2 regions of the Streptomyces sp. NPDC030991 genome follow, and region 2 is predicted to be linked to the other one. Evidence: predicted binding sites of a transcription regulator. Region 2 holds the regulator's gene; the other holds the start of a gene.

Region 1 (8,818 bases), on a different contig from region 2:
GCCTCGGGGTCGTCGCCGTTCACGTGGAAGATCGGCGCCTCGATCATGCGGGCCACATCGGTGGCGTACATGGAGGAGCGCGAGGACTCCGGGGCGGCGGTGAAGCCGACCTGGTTGTTGATGACGATGTGGACCGTGCCGCCCGTGCGGTAGCCGCGCAGCTGCGACATGTTGAGCGTCTCGGCGACCACACCCTGGCCCGCGAAGGCCGCGTCACCGTGGAGGGCGACGGGCAGGACCGTGAAGTCCGTGCCGCCCTTGTTGATGATGTCCTGCTTGGCGCGGACGATGCCCTCGATGACCGGGTCGACCGTCTCCAGGTGGGACGGGTTCGCGGCGAGGGAGACCTTGATCTGCTCGCCGTCGAGACCGGTGAAGGTGCCCTCGGCGCCCAGGTGGTACTTGACGTCGCCGGAGCCGTGCATCGACTTCGGGTCGAGGTTGCCCTCGAACTCGCGGAAGATCTGCGCGTACGACTTGCCGACGATGTTGGCCAGCACGTTCAGCCGGCCGCGGTGGGCCATGCCGATGACGACCTCGTCGAGGCGGGCCTCGGCGGCGGAGTCGATGACCGCGTCGAGCAGCGGGATGACGGACTCGCCGCCCTCCAGGGAGAAGCGCTTCTGGCCGACGTACTTCGTCTGCAGGAAGGTCTCGAACGCCTCGGCCGCGTTCAGCCGGCGCAGGATGCGCAGCTGCTCCTCGCGCTCCGGCTTGGAGTGCGAGCGCTCGATGCGGTCCTGGATCCACTTGCGCTGCTTCGGGTCCTGGATGTGCATGAACTCGACGCCGGTGGTGCGGCAGTACGAGTCGCGCAGCACACCGAGGATGTCGCGCAGCTTCATCATCGACTTGCCGGCGAAACCGCCGACGGCGAACTCGCGCTCCAGGTCCCACAGGGTGAGGCCGTGCTCGGTGATGTCCAGGTCGGGGTGCTTGCGCTGCTTGTACTCCAGCGGGTCGGTGTCGGCCATGACGTGGCCGCGGACCCGGTAGGAGTGGATCAGCTCGAAGACCCGCGCGGCCTTGGTGACGTCGTCGTCGTGGCTGGCGTCGATGTCCTTGAACCAGCGGACCGGCTCGTAGGGGATGCGCAGGGCCTTGAAGATCTCGTCGTAGAACTCGCCCTCACCGAGGAGGAGGTTCGCGACGACGCGCAGGAACTCGCCGGAGGCGGCGCCCTGGATGACCCGGTGGTCGTAGGTCGACGTGAGCGTCATGACCTTCGAGATGCCGAGCTTGTTCAGCGTGTCCTGGGACGTGCCCTGGAACTCGGCCGGGTAGTCCATCGAGCCGACGCCCATGATGACCGACTGTCCGGGCATCAGGCGCGGGACCGAGTGGACGGTGCCGAGGCCGCCGGGGTTGGTCAGGGAGACCGTCACACCGGTGAAGTCGTCCATGCCGAGCTTGCCGTCGCGGGCGCGGCGGACGATGTCCTCGTAGGCCTGCCAGAACTCGAAGAAGTTCAGCGTCTCGGCCTTCTTGATGCCCGCGACGACCAGCTGACGGTCGCCGTTGGGCTTCACGAGGTCGATGGCGAGGCCGAAGTTGATGTGCTCCGGCTTGACCAGCGTCGGCTTGCCGTCCTTCTGCGCGAAGGAGTAGTTCATCGACGGCATGGCCTTGATGGCCTGCACCATGGCGTACCCGATGAGGTGCGTGAAGGAGATCTTCCCGCCGCGGGCGCGCTTGAGGTGGTTGTTGATGACGATGCGGTTGTCGAACAGCAGCTTCACCGGGACGGCGCGCACGGACGTGGCCGTGGGGACCTCGATGGAGGCGTTCATGTTCTTCGCGACGGCTGCGGCGGGTCCGCGCAGCGTCACGAGCTCGGGGCCGGCGGGGGCCTCGGTCGTCACTGGTTCAGCCTTCTTCGGAGCGGGGGCGGCGGGTGCTGCGGGGGCGGCCTTCGCGGCGGCGGGCGCGGCCGGCGCGGGAGCCGGGGCGGCGGCCGGTGCGGGAGCCGCGGCAGCGGGCTTCGCGGGTGCCGGTGCGGCGGCGGCCGGGGCCGGGGCCTGCGCGGCGGGCGCCGGCTGAGCCGGGGCCGCGGGCTTCTGGGCCGGCGCCGCGGTCGGCGCAGCCCCCGCGGCTGCGGCACCTGGCTTGTAGTCGGCGAAGAAGTCCCACCAGGCTCGGTCGACCGAATTCGGGTCCTGGAGGTACTGCTGATAGATCTCGTCGACGAGCCACTCGTTGGGACCGAAGGCGGCAGCAGGGTTTTTGCCCTGCCCGGCTTGGTCGGTCTCGGTGGAGATGCTCGAGTTACTGGGGGACTGTGGCGACACGGCGTGAACCGCCCTCTTCCGCTTCTCACAAGGTGATGGACAGCGGGAATAAAGGCTACGCCTCCATCGGCGGCACGTGCAGACCGGGCCGGTGATCCGTCGTGTAAGTCACACTGGAACTTGTGTTTCGGGCCGGGAAATGGCGGGAAACAACCGGGGTTTCGGTACGTTCGGATCCGCGCCCGGCCCCTATGGGTACGCCTGGACGCGGCTTGACCTCCGCCTGACCGAAACCCTACGTCAACTTTGCGGTCGTGGTTCTCCCGGAAGAGTGACCTTGATCCGGCAGCCGCGCGCCGATTCGGCCACGCCGATCCGGCCCCCGTGCAGGTCCACGGCCCAGCGGGCGATGGCGAGGCCGAGGCCCGTGCCACCGTCCCCCTTGCCCTTCGCGTTACCTGCGTTCCCGCGGTTGAAACGCTCGAAGACCCGGTGCCACTCCGACTGCGGGATGCCGGGGCCCTCGTCGAGCACCTCAAGATCCAGCGACTCGGGGGAGAGCCCGCGCCGCGCCCGTACGGTGACGCGGCCGTGCGGCGGAGAGTGCTTCACGGCGTTGTCGATGAGGTTCGCCACGACCTGGTGGATGCGCTCCGGGTCGGCGTGCGCGGTCAGCTCGGGCGGGGAGACGTCGAGGTGGAGATGGACGTCGGTACGTGTGTGGGTGCCGGAACCGGAGGCGATGCCCGCGCGCTGGGACACCGCCATGTTCGCTTCCTTGAGCACGCCCGACAGATACGGCCAGACCTCGAAGCGGCGGGCCTTGAGCGGGACCACGCCGTTGTCGAGGCGCGACAGGTCGAGCAGGGTCTCGACGAGCCGGCCGAGCCGCTCCGTCTGCTTCAGCGCGGTGCGCATCGTCTCGGGGTCGGCCGACATGACGCCGTCGACGACGTTCTCCAAAACCGCGCGCAGGCCCGCGATCGGGGTGCGCAGCTCGTGCGAGACGTTCGCGACCAGCTCCTTGCGCTGCTGGTCCTGCGCCGCCAGCTCGTCGGCCATGCGGTTGATCGTGACCGCCAGGTCGCCCAGCTCGTCACGGCGGTCCGCGCCCCGCACCCGGCGGGTGTAGTCACCGTTGGAGATGGAGCGGGCCACCGTGTTCATCTCGTCGAGCGGCGCGGTGAGGCTGTGCGCGACGAACTGCGTGATCAACAGGGTCGCGATGATCGAGAACACGGTGATGAAGCGCAGCTCCGTCGCCGTGTACATCGCCACCATCAACAGGCCCGTGGTGATGAAGACGGAGACGACGACGAGCGTGCCGAGCTTCGCCTTGATCGAGAAGGGGCGCAGGCCGCCCGTCGCCCAGAGCGGGCTCAGGGGGTTCGGCCTGTGGGGGCGGCCGTACGGTGCCCGGTCCCCGGTGCTCATGGGTTCGGCGTCTCCAGCGCGTAGCCCACGCCGTGCACGGTGCGGATCCGCTCCGCGCCGATCTTCCGGCGCAGCGCCTTGATGTGGCTGTCGACGGTGCGGGTGCCCGAGGCGTCCGCCCAGTCCCAGACCTCGGCGAGCAGCTGCTCGCGGGAGAGGACGGCGCGCGGGGTGTTCGCCAGGCAGACCAGGAGGTCGAACTCGGTCGGCGTGAGGTGGACGTCCTCGCTGCGGACCCGGACCCGGCGCTGTGCGTGGTCGATCTCCAGCTCGCCGAGGCGCAGGATGCCGCTGCGGGGCGTCGCTGCGGCGATCGCCGCCCGCTCGACCCGGCGCAGGAGCACGTGGACCCGCGCCGCCAGTTCCCGCATGGAGAACGGCTTGGTCATGTAGTCGTCGGCGCCGACGCCGAGCCCGACGAGCATGTCCGTCTCGTCGTCGCGTGCCGTCAGCATCATGACCGGGACCGGCCGCTGTGCCTGCACGCGGCGGCAGACCTCGAGCCCGTCGAAGCCGGGCAGCATGATGTCGAGGATCAGCAGGTCGGGCTGCCATGCCTCGGCCGTGTCGACCGCCGCCGGGCCGTCCTGTGCGGTTTGCACGAGGAATCCCTCGGCCCGCAGCCGGGCGGCGATGGCGTCCACGATCGTCGGGTCGTCCTCGACGACCAGAACCCTTCGCTGGGCGCCCGGGGTCGCCGTGCTGCCGTTCTGGGAGGTGTGTGTCTGCTCCATCGCCCCGCCCCTGAATGCGCGCCGTCCTGACGCGCTTGACGCTTGAATGATCTGGGTTTCGAACGTCAGCGTACGGGGAGTTACCGCCGGTCGGCTACGCGGCCCGTACTGCGAGGTGCACCACGTCGGGTACGCCTCGGACAACCGGGATCTCTTCGGTGCGGACCGCCCGGAATCCGGCATTCCGCAAGGTTCCTTCGAAATTTGCGGACGGCTGTGCGGACCAAACGGCCAGCACGCCACCGGGGTTGAGGCGGGCGTGGCAGGCGGCGAGTCCTGCGGGGGAGTAGAGGCTGCCGTTGTCCTCGGTGACGGTCCAGTCCGGCCCGTTGTCGATGTCCAGGCAGAGCGCGTCGTAGGTGTCGGCCGTCTCGTGCAGGTGGCGCACCAGGTCGGCTTCGGCGATGCAGGTGCGGGGGTCGGCGAGGGCGTCGGCGGTGAACGGTCCGAGCGGGCCGTCCCGGTGCCAGGCGATGACGGCCGGTTCGCGTTCGACGACGGTGATGCGGCCCCAGCGGGGCTCGGCGGCGGCGTGGGCCAGCGAGAACCCGACGCCGAGGCCGCCGATGAGAAGGCTCGGTCCGGGCCTCTCGGGCGGGAGTTGGGTCAGCGCCGCGTCGATCAGCAGCCGCTCCGAACGGCCGTCGGACGTGTCCATCAGGAACGTGCCGTTGGCGATGATCTGGAGCAGATCGCCGTGGCGGCGCAGGACGACCTCGCCGTAGGGGCCGGTGCGGCGGTCCAGAACGGTGGGTGACTCCGGGCGGAAGGTGTCGGGCATACGGCCATTCTTCTCAGGACGACGATGCATGGCGAAGGAGTTCCGGGACATGAGATCCGGGTGGGCGACGGGGTTGGTCGAGGCGGACGCGACAGCCGCTCAAGAGGTTGCTGTGAATCCCGTCACATGTGATGGTCGCGGCGGACGGAAATGCCGGTCGGGCGCGAAGTCTGCGGTAGATCTGCTGGTGTCGCCGACGCCGGTCCTCGGGCCCTGATCCGTACGAAAGAGGGACCGCACGTGAGAACAGACGTGCCGGCCGACGCCGCGACGGCGTCCGCCCCCGAGGTACGGGAACCGCACCGGCTGACCGGCATCCCGCCGCAGCCGGGGCCCCCGGCCCTGGAGAGCGGGCCGTGCCGGCGCCCGGTCCGCCTCCGCCCCTGGCGACTGCTGCCGACCCCGGCCGGAACGCCCTTCACCTTCGCCTACGCCGTCGTCCTCGTCGCCACCTCGCTCTTCACGGAGTTCGCCGCCCCGGACACGGTCGCGGCCGCGCTCCAGGCGTCCAGCACCGACGTCGCGCATCTGGCGCGGTCGCCGGTGCTCGCGCTCGTCGCCAGCGCGCTGTGGATCGTGGGCGGTGTCACGTCACCGTTCGCCCTGGCGTTCGTGATCGTCCTGAGCGCCCTGGAGCGGCGTACGGGCGGGCTCCGCACGGCCGGTGTCTTCGTGCTCGGCCATGTCCTCGCGACCCTGGCCACCGAGGTGCCCGTGGGGCTGTCCGTGATGGCCGGCCACCTCCCCGACAGCTCGCTGCACCGCCTCGACTACGGCGTCAGCTTCGGCGTCGCCGCGAGCATCGGCGCGCTGGCCGGACTGCTCGCGCGCCGGCCCCGCTGGCTGGTGCTCGCCGCCGTCGGGGCGATGCTGACCGAGGACCTGATCGCGTTCACCGACCCCCTGGCGAGCTGGGGCCACATTCTGGCCCTGGGCATCGGCATCACGACCTGGCCGCTGCTGCGCCGTCGCGGCGGTACGGCGACGGCCGCCTGAAGTGCTGCGGGGCGCTCAGCCCGCGCGGCCCCTGTGCTTGGCGTTCGTCAGCGGGGCGACGGTGTGCCAGCCCACCGACTCGTACAGGTGGCGTCCCTCGGGGGTGCAGGCGAGCACGGCGCGGGTGGCGTTCTGGGCATAGGCCGCCGCGTGCAGCGTGGTCATGACGACCGTGCCGAGGCCCTTGCGGCGGTGGTGCTCGGAGGTCTCGATCTGGTCGACGACGGCGCTCGCGCCGGCCACGGCGACCTGGCCGCGCGCGGCGAACGACCCGTCCGCGTCGGTGATCAGGACCCGGGTGACGTCACCGCGGCGCCAGGTGTGCAGACGGTGGCCCGGCGGGACGGACGGCTCGGCGGTGCGGGCCAGGGCCGTGGCCATCAGGAAGTCGTCCGAGCCGTACGGCTCCCATTCGGGGCCGAGCCACGGCAGGACACGCTCCGGGTCGGCGAAGACCTTGAGGTGGAAGGCGCGGGCCTGCGTCGACCCGGCGACCTTGCGGACGTCCTCCTCGCGCACACCCTCGTTCACGGCGCCCAGGACGTGGCGGCCCGGCTGCTCCGCCAGGCCCACGTGGACCGTGTACCCCCAGGGCTCGACGAGCGGCGGCGCCGCCCCGCGCGAGACGACCCAGCCGTCGACCCAGTCCCGTACGAGATCGTCGTCGCCCGCCATGCGCACTCTCCCTAACCTGTGGAGCGGCCCGCTGTAATAGTTGCTCCCCGGGCTCGTACCTTACGGAGCGGGCGTCCGGGGGCGACAGAGGTGATCGCTCAGAGCGAACGCGCGGCGGGGAACATTCGGAGGCGGCGAAGCATTGAGTCGATGTAGCTCAACTTGACTGCCGAAGGGGAGATCATGGCTTCGACGTCCACACCGCTCACCTTGCCCGTGCTGCCGCTCGACGACGAGGTCGTGCTGCCCGGCATGGTGGTGCCCTTGGACCTGAACGACACGGACGTCCGCGCCGCGGTGGAGGCCGCTCAGGCCGCCGCCCGCTCCAGTGGGGACAGCAAGCCGAAGGTGCTGCTTGTTCCACGCATCGACGGCACGTACGCGAACACGGGTGTGCTCGGCACCGTCGAGCAGGTCGGACGCCTCGCCGACGGCGACCCCGGCGCCCTGATCCGCGGCCGCGGCCGCGTACGGATCGGCGCCGGCACCACAGGACCCGGCGCCGCCCTGTGGGTGGAGGGCCTGACCGTCGAGGAGGAGGGCCCCGAGCAGCCGCTGCCGGGCGCCGTCGCCGAACTGGTCAAGGAGTACAAGGCGCTCGCCACCAACTGGCTGAAGAAGCGCGGCGCCTGGCAGGTCGTGGACCGCGTCCAGCAGATCGACGACGTGTCCGTCCTCGCCGACAACTCCGGGTACTCGCCCTTCCTCACCACCGAGCAGAAGCTCGAACTCCTGGAGACCGCCGAGCCCGTCGCCCGCCTCAAGCTCGCCACCGAGCAGCTGCGCGAGCACCTGGCCGAGCAGGACGTCGCCGAGTCGATCGCCAAGGACGTACAGGAAGGCGTCGACAAGCAGCAGCGGGAGTTCCTGCTGCGGCGCCAGCTCGAAGCGGTCCGCAAGGAGCTGCGCGAGCTCAACGGCGAGGCGGAGGGGGAGGAGTCCGACGACTACCGCGCCCGCGTCGAGGCCGCCGACCTGCCCGAGAAGGTCCGCGAGGCCGCGCTCAAGGAGGTCGAGAAGCTGGAGCGGTCCAGCGACCAGTCCCCCGAGGGCTCGTGGATCCGCACCTGGCTCGACACCGTCCTCGAACTGCCGTGGACCGAGCGCACCGAGGACGAGTACGACATCAGGGGCGCCCAGGAGATCCTCGACGCCGAGCACTCGGGCCTCGCGGACGTGAAGGAGCGCATCACCGAGTACCTGGCCGTGCGCAAGCGGCGTTCCGAGCGCGGGCTCGGTGTCGTCGGCGGCCGGCGCGGCGGCGCCGTCCTCGCCCTCGTCGGGCCGCCCGGCGTCGGCAAGACCTCCCTCGGCGAATCGGTGGCGCACGCCATGGGCCGCAAGTTCGTCCGCGTCGCCCTCGGCGGCGTCCGTGACGAGGCGGAGATCCGCGGCCACCGCCGTACGTACGTGGGCGCCCTGCCGGGCCGCATCGTGCGCGCCATCAAGGAGGCCGGGTCGATGAACCCGGTCGTGCTGCTCGACGAGATCGACAAGGTCGGCTCCGACTTCCGCGGCGACCCCGCCGCGGCCCTGCTCGAAGTCCTCGACCCGGCGCAGAATCACACCTTCCGCGACCACTACCTGGAGGTCGAACTCGACCTGAGCGACGTCGTCTTCCTGGCCACGGCGAACGTCCTGGAAGCCATCCCCGAGGCGCTGCTCGACCGCATGGAGCTGGTGCGCCTCGACGGCTACACCGAGGACGAGAAGGTCGTCATCGCCCGCGACCACCTGCTCCCGCGCCAGCTGGAGCGGGCCGGTCTGGAGAAGGACGAGGTCACCCTCGACGAGAGCGCGCTGCGCAAGCTCGCCGGCGAGTACACCCGGGAGGCCGGGGTCCGGAACCTGGAGCGCGCCGTCGCCCGGCTGCTCCGCAAGGTGGCCGCCGAGCACGAACTGGGCGAGCGCGAGCTGCCGTTCACGGTGACCGACGCCGAGTTGCGCGCTCTCATCGGGCGCCCGCACCA
Region 2 (8,818 bases):
TAACGGACATGTGTACCCGGCGGTAACACCCTTGGCGTCAGAGTCCGTCAGACTCCGTCGGACTCCGTCAGATCTGCGGTGCGGGGCGGCAGGCCGGGCAGAGGCCCGGTTCGAGGGAGCGGTGGGCCCGGTCGCAGCTGTCGCAGTTCTGGAGCGGGTGCCGGGCGGGTGGTGGCGGCAGGGCGGGGCGCCGGGACGCGGGCGGCCAGGGCGGCAGGCCGGCCATCAGGCGGTGCGCGACGAGGGCCGCCGGGCTGCGGATGGGGCGGTCATCGGGCAGCTCGCGGGTGAGGGCGTGATGCACGGCGGCGGGCGTCAGCTCCCGCTCCAGCCAGGCGACGACGCCGGGGGCGAGGCGTTCGACGTCGCGGGCGGAGAGGGCGAGACGGGCGTCGGCGCGGTGGAGTCCGGCCAGGACGTCGGTGGCGGCCTCCAGGATTCCGGGCCCTGGGGTGTGTTCCGGGTGAGGAACGGCGAGCGGGCGCGGCGGCTTCGGCTTCGGTTTCGACTCCGGTTTCGGCTGGGACTCCGACTTCGGCCCCTCCGGATGCGCGGCGGAGGCGCCCGGCTTGTTGCAGGAGACCGTACGCGTACGGACCCGCCCGTCGGGGGTGCGTCGGCGCTCGCGCCGCAGGTAGCCGTGGTGTTCCAGCTCGCGCAGGGCGGCGGCGATCCGGGTGGTGCCCTCCGGGAAGCGGGCGGCGAGCGTCCTGACGTCGGCGCGGGCCCCGGCCGGGAGGGACTGGATGTGGACGGCGAGGCCGATCGCGAGGCCGGAGAGTTCGCGGTGCTGGGCGAGGTGGTTGCCGATGACCGTGAACCGGGTGTGGTGGCGGGCGTTCTCGTGAGCGATGCCGTACCCGTCCGGGGGGTTGTTGGTGGCAACGCCGGACTGGGCGCGCGAAGGCGCGCTAGGGTTCTGGGTATCCATCAGGAAGGGTCTACTTCCTCGGTGGTCAGGCCCTCGATCGGGATCGCTAGTCCCGGCCGGGGGCCGACGTATGTCTGGGTTGATCTGTCGCGGTGAGCGTAGAGGCCGCAACCGGGCGTGGCGCAAGCTGAGTTGATGATGTTCACCCGACCGTGTCGGCCGGGCCCCGGGAGGAGTCGCGGGCGGCCTCGCGGACGCTGTCGCGGGAGGTGGGGAGGGGCTTGGTCCGGGTTCTTTCCCTCTCAGTCGTTCCTTTGGTGGTGTCGTCCATGCCACCGGCGCACGGGTTCCTGGTCACCGGCCGCCGTACGAGATCGAGTTCGGCCCAGACCGTCTTGCGGGGGCTCGGCCCCGCGACGATGCCCCAGCGGTCGGTGAGTGCGGCCACCAGGACGAGACCCCGGCCCGACTCGGCGTCGGGCGCCGCCACTTGGGGCTCCGGGAGGGCGTCGCCGCACGCGTCGGCCACCTCGACGCGCAGGGCGCCCCCGGTGACGTAGAGGCTGAGCCGGAAGTCGCGGCCGGGCAGCCGGGCGTGGGTGACGGCGTTCGTGGCCAGCTCGGCGACGACGTGCGCCGCCGCGTCGAGTTCGAGGGGTAGGCCCCAGGCCCGGAGCTGTTCGACGGCGAGCAGGCGGGCGAGGCGGGCTCCGCGGGGCGTGGAGGAGAGCTGCACGGTGAAGTGGGTCGCGGGGCGCGGAAGTTCGGCGGTCTTCTGGTTCACGTCACTCAGCGTGGCCATCGCCTCGTACGCTCACCAGTGACATGCCCGTCACGTACGGCGACTGTCCATGGTTTGTCCAGGGCTGTACAGGCTGTCCAGCGGGGCGTGGGGGTACGGACGCTGACGGGACACGGGCGGGGATCGGTGCACTGGAGGGGCGCGGGATGACGGAGACGGCGACGGACGGTGACGGCTGGGAGATCGAGCCCGGCGACGAGCAGGGTGCGGCCGTGATCGCCCTGGTGGGGCGCCAGTTGAGAGCGCGGCGCGAGGCGATGGGGCTACGGGTGCCGGAGCTGGCGGCCACGATGGGGTACGGGGAGGGGATCGTCTACAAGGTGGAGAGCGGGTCGAGGATCCCGCGCCCGGAGTTCCTCGACAAGGCCGACGAGGTGTTGGGGGCGGGCGGGTTCATCAAGGCGATGAAGATGGATGTGGCGGAGGTTCGGTACCCGAAGAAGGTTCGGGACATCGCCGGGATGGAGGCGCGGGCGGTTGAGCTCGCGGTGTACGAGAACCACAATGTGAACGGGCTGCTACAGACGCCCGAGTATGCGCGTGCGCTCTTCGAGATGCGGCTGCCCGCCTACGAGCCCGCCGCCATCGAACGGGCCGTCGCTGCCCGGCAAGCCAGGAAGACCGTCTTCGAGCGCTGCCCGGCTCCCGCGCTCAGCTTCGTCCAGGAAGAGGTGACGCTCAGGCGCCCGCTCGGCGGCAGGATGGTGTTGCGTCGGCAGCTCGAACACCTGCTTGACCTGGGACAGTTGCGAGCAGTTTCCATCCAGGTCATGCCGACAGCGCGTGAGGAACATGCCGGGATGCAGGGCGAGTTGCAGGTGCTGAAGTTCAAGGACGGGACGGCCGTGGGGCGCTCCGAGGGAGCATTCGGCGGGCGGCCGGTCACGGAGGCCAAACAGCTCCGTATCCTCGAACTACGGTATGGCATGATCCGGGCCCAAGCTCTCACGCCAGGAGAGTCGCTGGCCTTCATTGAGCAAGTGCTGGGAGAGACATGATCCGCAAGGTCTCAGTCGGGGAGTCGTCCGAACTGGTCTGGTTCAAGAGCAGCTACAGCAGTAGCAGCAGCGAGGCCGACTGCGTCGAGGTCGCCCACACGCCCGGCGCCGCCCACATCCGTGACTCCAAGAGCCCGGCGGGACCCCGGTTCACCGTCGGCGGCCCTGCCTGGACCCGCTTCCTGGAGGACCTGTGAACCCGTCCGAACTGGTCTGGTTCAAGAGCAGCTACAGCAGCGGCAGCAGCGATCCCGACTGCGTCGAGGTCGCCCACACCCCCGGCACCGCCCATATCCGCGACTCCAAGAGCCCGGCCAGGGCCCGGCTCACCGTGGGCGGCCCCGCCTGGGCCCGGTTTCTCGCGGGTGCGGTCGCCGGGCGCTGACCCGGGTGGTCAGCCCGCGTACTCGGTGAGGTCGATCGCGTAGAGCCGGAGGCCCCCGTCCTCGCCGGTGAAGCCCATCCCCAGCTTGTGCAGCAGCTTCGCCGAGGGCGAGTCGTCCGGGGCGGTGGCCGCGACGACCCGGTCGATGCCGCGGTCCTGGAGGGCGAACTCCAGCGTGGCCTGGGCCGCCTCCGAGGCGTAGCCCTGGTCCCAGAAGACCCGGCCGAGCCGCCACTGGATGCCGATGTGGCCCGCGAGCTTCGGCGGGGCGTCGGGGACGTACAGGCCGACCGCGCCCACCAGTTCGCCCGAGCCGAGGAGTTCGACGGCGAAGAGGCCGAAGCCCTCGTCGTCCCACTCCTCCTCCCAGCGCTCGATGTCCTCGGCGGTCTCGTCGAGGGAGCGCGGGGCGCCGTCGCCGATGCGGTGCATCACCGACGGGTCGGACTGGATCTCGGCGAGCGGTGCCAGGTCGTCGTCGGGCAGCCAGCGGCGCAGGAGGAGGCGGGGGGTGCGGATCTCGGTCATGGGTCCATCCTCCGGCATGGACCGGTGGGGCCGCACAACCCGGCCGGGGTGCCAGTTGTCGTACCGGGCATGACCTTACGCAGATCCGGCCGCATCGCGGCCACCCTCGCCCTCGGCGCCGCTGTCCTGCTCGGCGCCACCACGGCCTCCGCGTCCGCGGCCCCGCACCTCCCCGGCACCGGCACCGGCACCGGCACGGCGTACGCCGACGACCCCGCGCCCGCCGCGCCCGCCGGCCTTCAGGTGCTGTACGACCCGGAAACCGAGACCGCGGCCGTCAGCTGGAACGCGAACACCGAGGAGGACCTCGCCGGGTACCGGCTCTACCGGCGTCTCGTCGAGGACAACAACTGGACCCTGGTCAGCGGTACCGAGCCCCTGACAGCGACCGCCACGACCGACTTCCTCCCGTCCACCGGGGACGTGTACGCCTACAGCGTGCGGGCGGTCGACCGCGCCGGACACGAGTCCGAGCCCGGCATCGACGACTGGTACCTGCAGACCCCGGACTCCTCACCGCCGAGCGTCCCCGCCGACCTCACCGCGCAGGGCACCACCGCGGGCAACACCGTGCGCTGGCAGCCCTCGTCGGACCACGTGGACCACTACGAGGTGTGGGCCGCGCCGGAGGGGCAGGAGGACCAGGACGGACCGGAGACCGTGTACGGCGCCGGCTTCACCGACTCGCAGACCGCGCAGGGCGTGAGCGTCACCTACACCGTCGAGGCGGTCGACGCGTCAGGACAGCGCTCCGGCGTCTCCGCACCGGTGGCCGCCTCGCGGCCCGCGCCGGGCACGGCACCCAGGCCCTCCGGAGTGATGACGCAGGTCCGCGGGGATCGCGTCACCATCTCGTGGGATGCCTCCTCGGGCGACATGGGCCAGAGCTACCGCGTCTACGGCCACAGCTACCCCGGCCCGGCCGCCTGGTCTCTCCTCACTACCGTCCACCCCCACGGCGGGATGGTGGGTGTCCCCGTCTACTCCGGGCCCTTCTACGTGGTGAGCGTCGACGACGAGGGCAGGGAATCGGCCCCCGTCTACGCGTACGCGTACGCGAGCTGAACACACCACACCACGCGAGAGGGGCCCGGGGTTCACGAACCCCGGGCCCCTTCACCTGTTCCGAGCGGAGCGGCTACTGCTCCGACGACCGCTTGGGCCGCCACACCACCAGCGCGCTCGTCTGCTTGACCTCCTGGTACGGGACCAGGTCACGGCGGTACGAGGCGTGCACCGCCGCCTCACGCTGCTGCATGGCCGAGGCGGCACCCTCCACGGCGGCCGACAGCTCGGCCACCCGGGACTGGAGTGCGGCGACCTGGTTCTCCAGCTCGATGATGCGCTTGATGCCGGCGAGATTGATCCCCTCGTCCTGCGACAACTGCTGCACGTTCCGCAGCAGTTCGATGTCGCGGGCCGAGTAGCGGCGGCCACGCCCGGCCGTGCGGCCGGGCGAGACGAGGCCGAGGCGGTCGTACTGGCGCAGCGTCTGCGGGTGGAGGCCGGAGAGCTGGGCCGCCACCGAGATGACGTACACCGGGGTTTCCTCGGTGAGTTCGTACGGGTTGGTACGCCGCCGACCGGGGTGTCCGTCCATCTCTCTCAAGCTCCCTTCGCGGCCTGAAACAGTTCTGCCCGCACGTCGGTGTCCTCAGTCGCCTCGCGGAACGACTCCAGGGCCGAGCGGGCCTCGTCGGAAAGGTCCTCCTCCCGGGGGACGGCCACCTCGACCGTCACCAGGAGGTCTCCGCGGGTGCCGTCCTTGCGGACCGCGCCCTTGCCGCGGGCCCGCATCGTCCGCCCGTTCGGCGTGCCCGGGGGCAGCTTCAGGGTGACGGCGGGACCGCCGAGTGTCGGCACCTTGACCTCGCCGCCGAGCGTCACCTCGGTGAACGTGACGGGCACGGTCACCGTGAGGTTGTCGCCCTTGCGGCCGAAGACCGGGTGCGTGTCGACATGAACCACTACGTACAGGTCGCCCGCGGGCCCGCCCCGCTCACCGGGGGCGCCCTTGCCACGCAGGCGGATGCGCTGCCCGTCCGAGACGCCGGCCGGGATGCGGACCTGCATGGTGCGGGACGACTTGGCGCGGCCCGAGCCCTTGCAGACCTCGCAAGGAGTCTCGGCGATGAGGCCGCGGCCCTTGCAGTCCACGCACGGGTCGGTGAGGGAGAAACCGCCACCGCCGCCCCGCGAGACCTGCCCGGTGCCGACGCAGGTCGGGCACACGCGCGGCGTGCCGTTCTTGTCGCCGGTGCCGGAGCACGCCTTGCAGGGGGACTGGGACGACATGCGCAGCGGAACCGTCGCGCCGTCCACGGCCTCGGTGAAGCTCAGCGACACCTCGGACTCGATGTCCTGGCCGCGGCGCGGCTGGGTACGGGTCCCGGCCCCGGCGCCGCCCCGGTTGAACAGGCCGCCGAAGACATCGCCGATGCCGCCGCCGAACCCGCCCGAGCCGCCGCCGCCCTGGCCCTGGGCGCCGCCTCCGAAGAGGTCGCCCAGGTCGAAGTTGAACGAGCCGCCGCCGGGTCCGCCGGGTCCCGGACGGAACCCGCCGTTGCCGAAGAGGGCGCGTGCCTCGTCGTACTCCTTGCGCTTCTTGGGGTCCCCCAGGACGTCGTTCGCCTCGGAGATCTCCTTGAAGCGATCCTCCGCCTTCTCGTTGCCCTTGTTGGCGTCGGGATGGTTCTCCCGGGCGAGCTTGCGGTACGCCTTCTTGATCTCGGCGTCGGTGGCGTCCTTGGGGACGCCGAGGACCTTGTAGTAGTCCTTCTCGATGAAGTCCTTGGTGCTCATCGGCCTCGACGTCCCTCCTCACTCACATCAGTTATTACGCGGATCACGTCAGCCCTCGTCCGGGCCACCGCTCTCCTTCTCCGCCTCGGCCTCCGGGGCGTCGGCGGCGTCGGACGTGCCCGCCTGCGCGCCCGGCTGCGGCTCGGCCACGGCCACCCGCGCGGGGCGGATGGTGCGCTCGCCGATCCGGTAACCCGGCTGAAGGATCGCCACACAGGTCGTCTCGGTGACGTCCGGCGCGTACGAGTGCATCAGGGCCTCGTGGACCATCGGGTCGAAGGGCTCGCCCTCCTTGCCGAACTGCTGAAGGCCCAGCTTGGCCGCGACCGTCTCCAGCGACTCGGCGACGGACTTGAAGCCGCCGACCAGCTCGCCGTGCTCACGGGCCCGGCCGACGTCGTCGAGGATGGGCAGCAGCTCGGTCAGGAGGTTCGCGACGGCGATCTCCTTGACCTGCACGCGGTCCCGGTCCACCCGGCGCCGGTAGTTCTGGTACTCGGCCTGCAGGCGCTGGAGGTCCGCGGTCCGCTCGGCGAGCGCACTGCGTGCCTGGTCCAGCTGGGCCGTCAGGGCCACGTCGTTCGTCGCTTCCTTGCTCGCGTCCCCGGCCGGGGCCGCCGGGCCCTCCTGGGTGGAGGGCTCGGGGGCCTTCGGCGCGGCGTCATCAGCGGTGGCGCCGGAGGGGACGTCGGGCTGCTCGGCGCTCTCGCCGCCGAGACCCGGGGTCTCCTCCGTCATCAGGCAGCGCCGCCCTTCGCGTCGGGCTTCTCGTCGTCGACGATCTCGGCGTCGACGACGTCATCGTCCTTGGACATGTTCGGCGCCTCGGCGTCGGGGCCCGCGCCCTCGGCGCCACCCGCGGCCTGGGCGTCGGCGTACATGGCCTGGCCCAGCTTCTGCGAGACGGCGGCGACCTTCTCGGTGGCGGTGCGGATCTCGGCCGAGTCGTCGCCCTTGAGCTTCTCCTTCAGCTCGGTGACGGCCTCTTCGACCTCGGTCTTGACGTCGCCGGGGACCTTCTCGGCGTTGTCCGCGAGGAACTTCTCCGTCTGGTAGACGAGCTGCTCGCCCTGGTTGCGCGACTCGGCGGCCTCGCGGCGGGCGTGGTCCTCCTCCGCGTACTTCTCGGCCTCTTCGCGCATCCGGTTGACCTCGTCCTTCGGCAGCGAGGAGCCACCGGTGACGGTCATCTTCTGCTCCTTGCCCGTGCCGAGGTCCTTCGCGGTCACGTGCATGATGCCGTTGGCGTCGATGTCGAAGGCGACCTCGATCTGCGGGACACCGCGCGGGGCCGGCGGCAGACCGGTCAGCTCGAACATCCCGAGCTTCTTGTTGTACGCCGCGATCTCGCGCTCGCCCTGGTAGACCTGGATCTGCACGGACGGCTGGTTGTCCTCGGCCGTCGTGAAGATCTCGGACCGCTTGGTCGGGATCGTGGTGTTGCGCTCGATGAGCTTGGTCATGATCCCTCCCTTGGTCTCGATGCCGAGGGAGAGCGGGGTGACGTCGAGGAGCAGGACGTCCTTGACCTCGCCCTTGAGGACACCGGCCTGGAGGGCGGCGCCGATGGCGACGACCTCGTCCGGGTTCACGCCCTTGTTCGCCTCGTTGCCACCGGTCAGCTCCTTGACGAGCTCGGCGACGGCGGGCATACGGGTCGAGCCACCGACGAGAACGACGTGGTCGATCTCGGAGAGCTGGATGCCCGCGTCCTTGATGACGTTGTGGAACGGCGTCTTGCAGCGCTCCAGCAGGTCGGACGTGAGCTGCTGGAACTGGGCGCGCGTGAGCTTCTCGTCCAGGTGCAGCGGGCCCTCGGCGGAGGCCGTGATGTAGGGCAGGTTGATCGTGGTCTCGGTCGAGGACGAGAGCTCGATCTTCGCCTTCTCGGCGGCCTCGCGCAGACGCTGGAGCGCCATCTTGTCCTTGGCGAGGTCCACGCCGTGGCCGTTGTTGAACTGCTTGACCAGGTAGTCGACGACGCGCTGGTCCCAGTCGTCACCACCGAGGTGGTTGTCGCCGTTGGTGGCCTTCACCTCGACGACGCCGTCACCGATCTCCAGGAGGGACACGTCGAAGGTGCCGCCACCGAGGTCGAAGACGAGGATCGTCTGGTCGTCCTTGTCGAGGCCGTACGCCAGGGCGGCGGCCGTCGGCTCGTTGACGATACGCAGGACGTTCAGGCCCGCGATCTCGCCGGCCTCCTTCGTCGCCTGGCGCTCCGAGTCGTTGAAGTACGCCGGGACGGTGATGACCGCGTCGGTCACCTTCTCGCCCAGGTAGGACTCCGCGTCGCGCTTCAGCTTCTGCAGGATGAAGGCGCTCATCTGCTGCGGGTTGAAGTCCTTGCCATCCAGGTTGACCTTCCAGTCAGTGCCCATGTGGCGCTTGACGGAGCGGATGGTCCGGTCCACGTTCGTGACCGCCTGGCG

What was found. Region 2 encodes HspR, which represses chaperone genes until heat shock. Its sites were predicted from a motif close to TTGAGNNNNNNNNNCTCAA; they were not measured.
Region 1: a site for HspR is predicted at 6,991-7,009, ahead of lon (endopeptidase La). Genes of this name have one in related genera too.

Annotation. Positions count from the first base shown of each region.
Region 1 covers NZ_JBVIFR010000020.1:144,005-152,822, reverse strand. Annotated here, with positions in the region: gene ACZ45E_RS31025 (multifunctional oxoglutarate decarboxylase/oxoglutarate dehydrogenase thiamine pyrophosphate-binding subunit/dihydrolipoyllysine-residue succinyltransferase subunit) at 1-2,288, opposite strand, end outside; gene ACZ45E_RS31020 (HAMP domain-containing sensor histidine kinase) at 2,529-3,662, opposite strand; gene ACZ45E_RS31015 (response regulator transcription factor) at 3,659-4,396, opposite strand; gene ACZ45E_RS31010 (spermidine synthase family protein) at 4,491-5,177, opposite strand; gene ACZ45E_RS31005 (rhomboid-like protein) at 5,418-6,173, shown strand; gene ACZ45E_RS31000 (GNAT family N-acetyltransferase) at 6,189-6,848, opposite strand; gene lon (endopeptidase La) at 7,032-8,818, shown strand, end outside.
Region 2 covers NZ_JBVIFR010000004.1:150,887-159,704, forward strand. Annotated here, with positions in the region: gene ACZ45E_RS09385 (helix-turn-helix domain-containing protein) at 68-931, opposite strand; gene ACZ45E_RS09390 (ATP-binding protein) at 1,074-1,655, opposite strand; gene ACZ45E_RS09395 (helix-turn-helix domain-containing protein) at 1,820-2,671, shown strand; gene ACZ45E_RS09400 (DUF397 domain-containing protein) at 2,668-2,868, shown strand; gene ACZ45E_RS09405 (DUF397 domain-containing protein) at 2,865-3,056, shown strand; gene ACZ45E_RS09410 (GNAT family N-acetyltransferase) at 3,066-3,584, opposite strand; gene ACZ45E_RS09415 (fibronectin type III domain-containing protein) at 3,654-4,649, shown strand; gene ACZ45E_RS09420 (heat shock protein transcriptional repressor HspR) at 4,723-5,184, opposite strand; gene dnaJ (molecular chaperone DnaJ) at 5,190-6,386, opposite strand; gene grpE (nucleotide exchange factor GrpE) at 6,435-7,124, opposite strand; gene dnaK (molecular chaperone DnaK) at 7,124-8,818, opposite strand, start outside.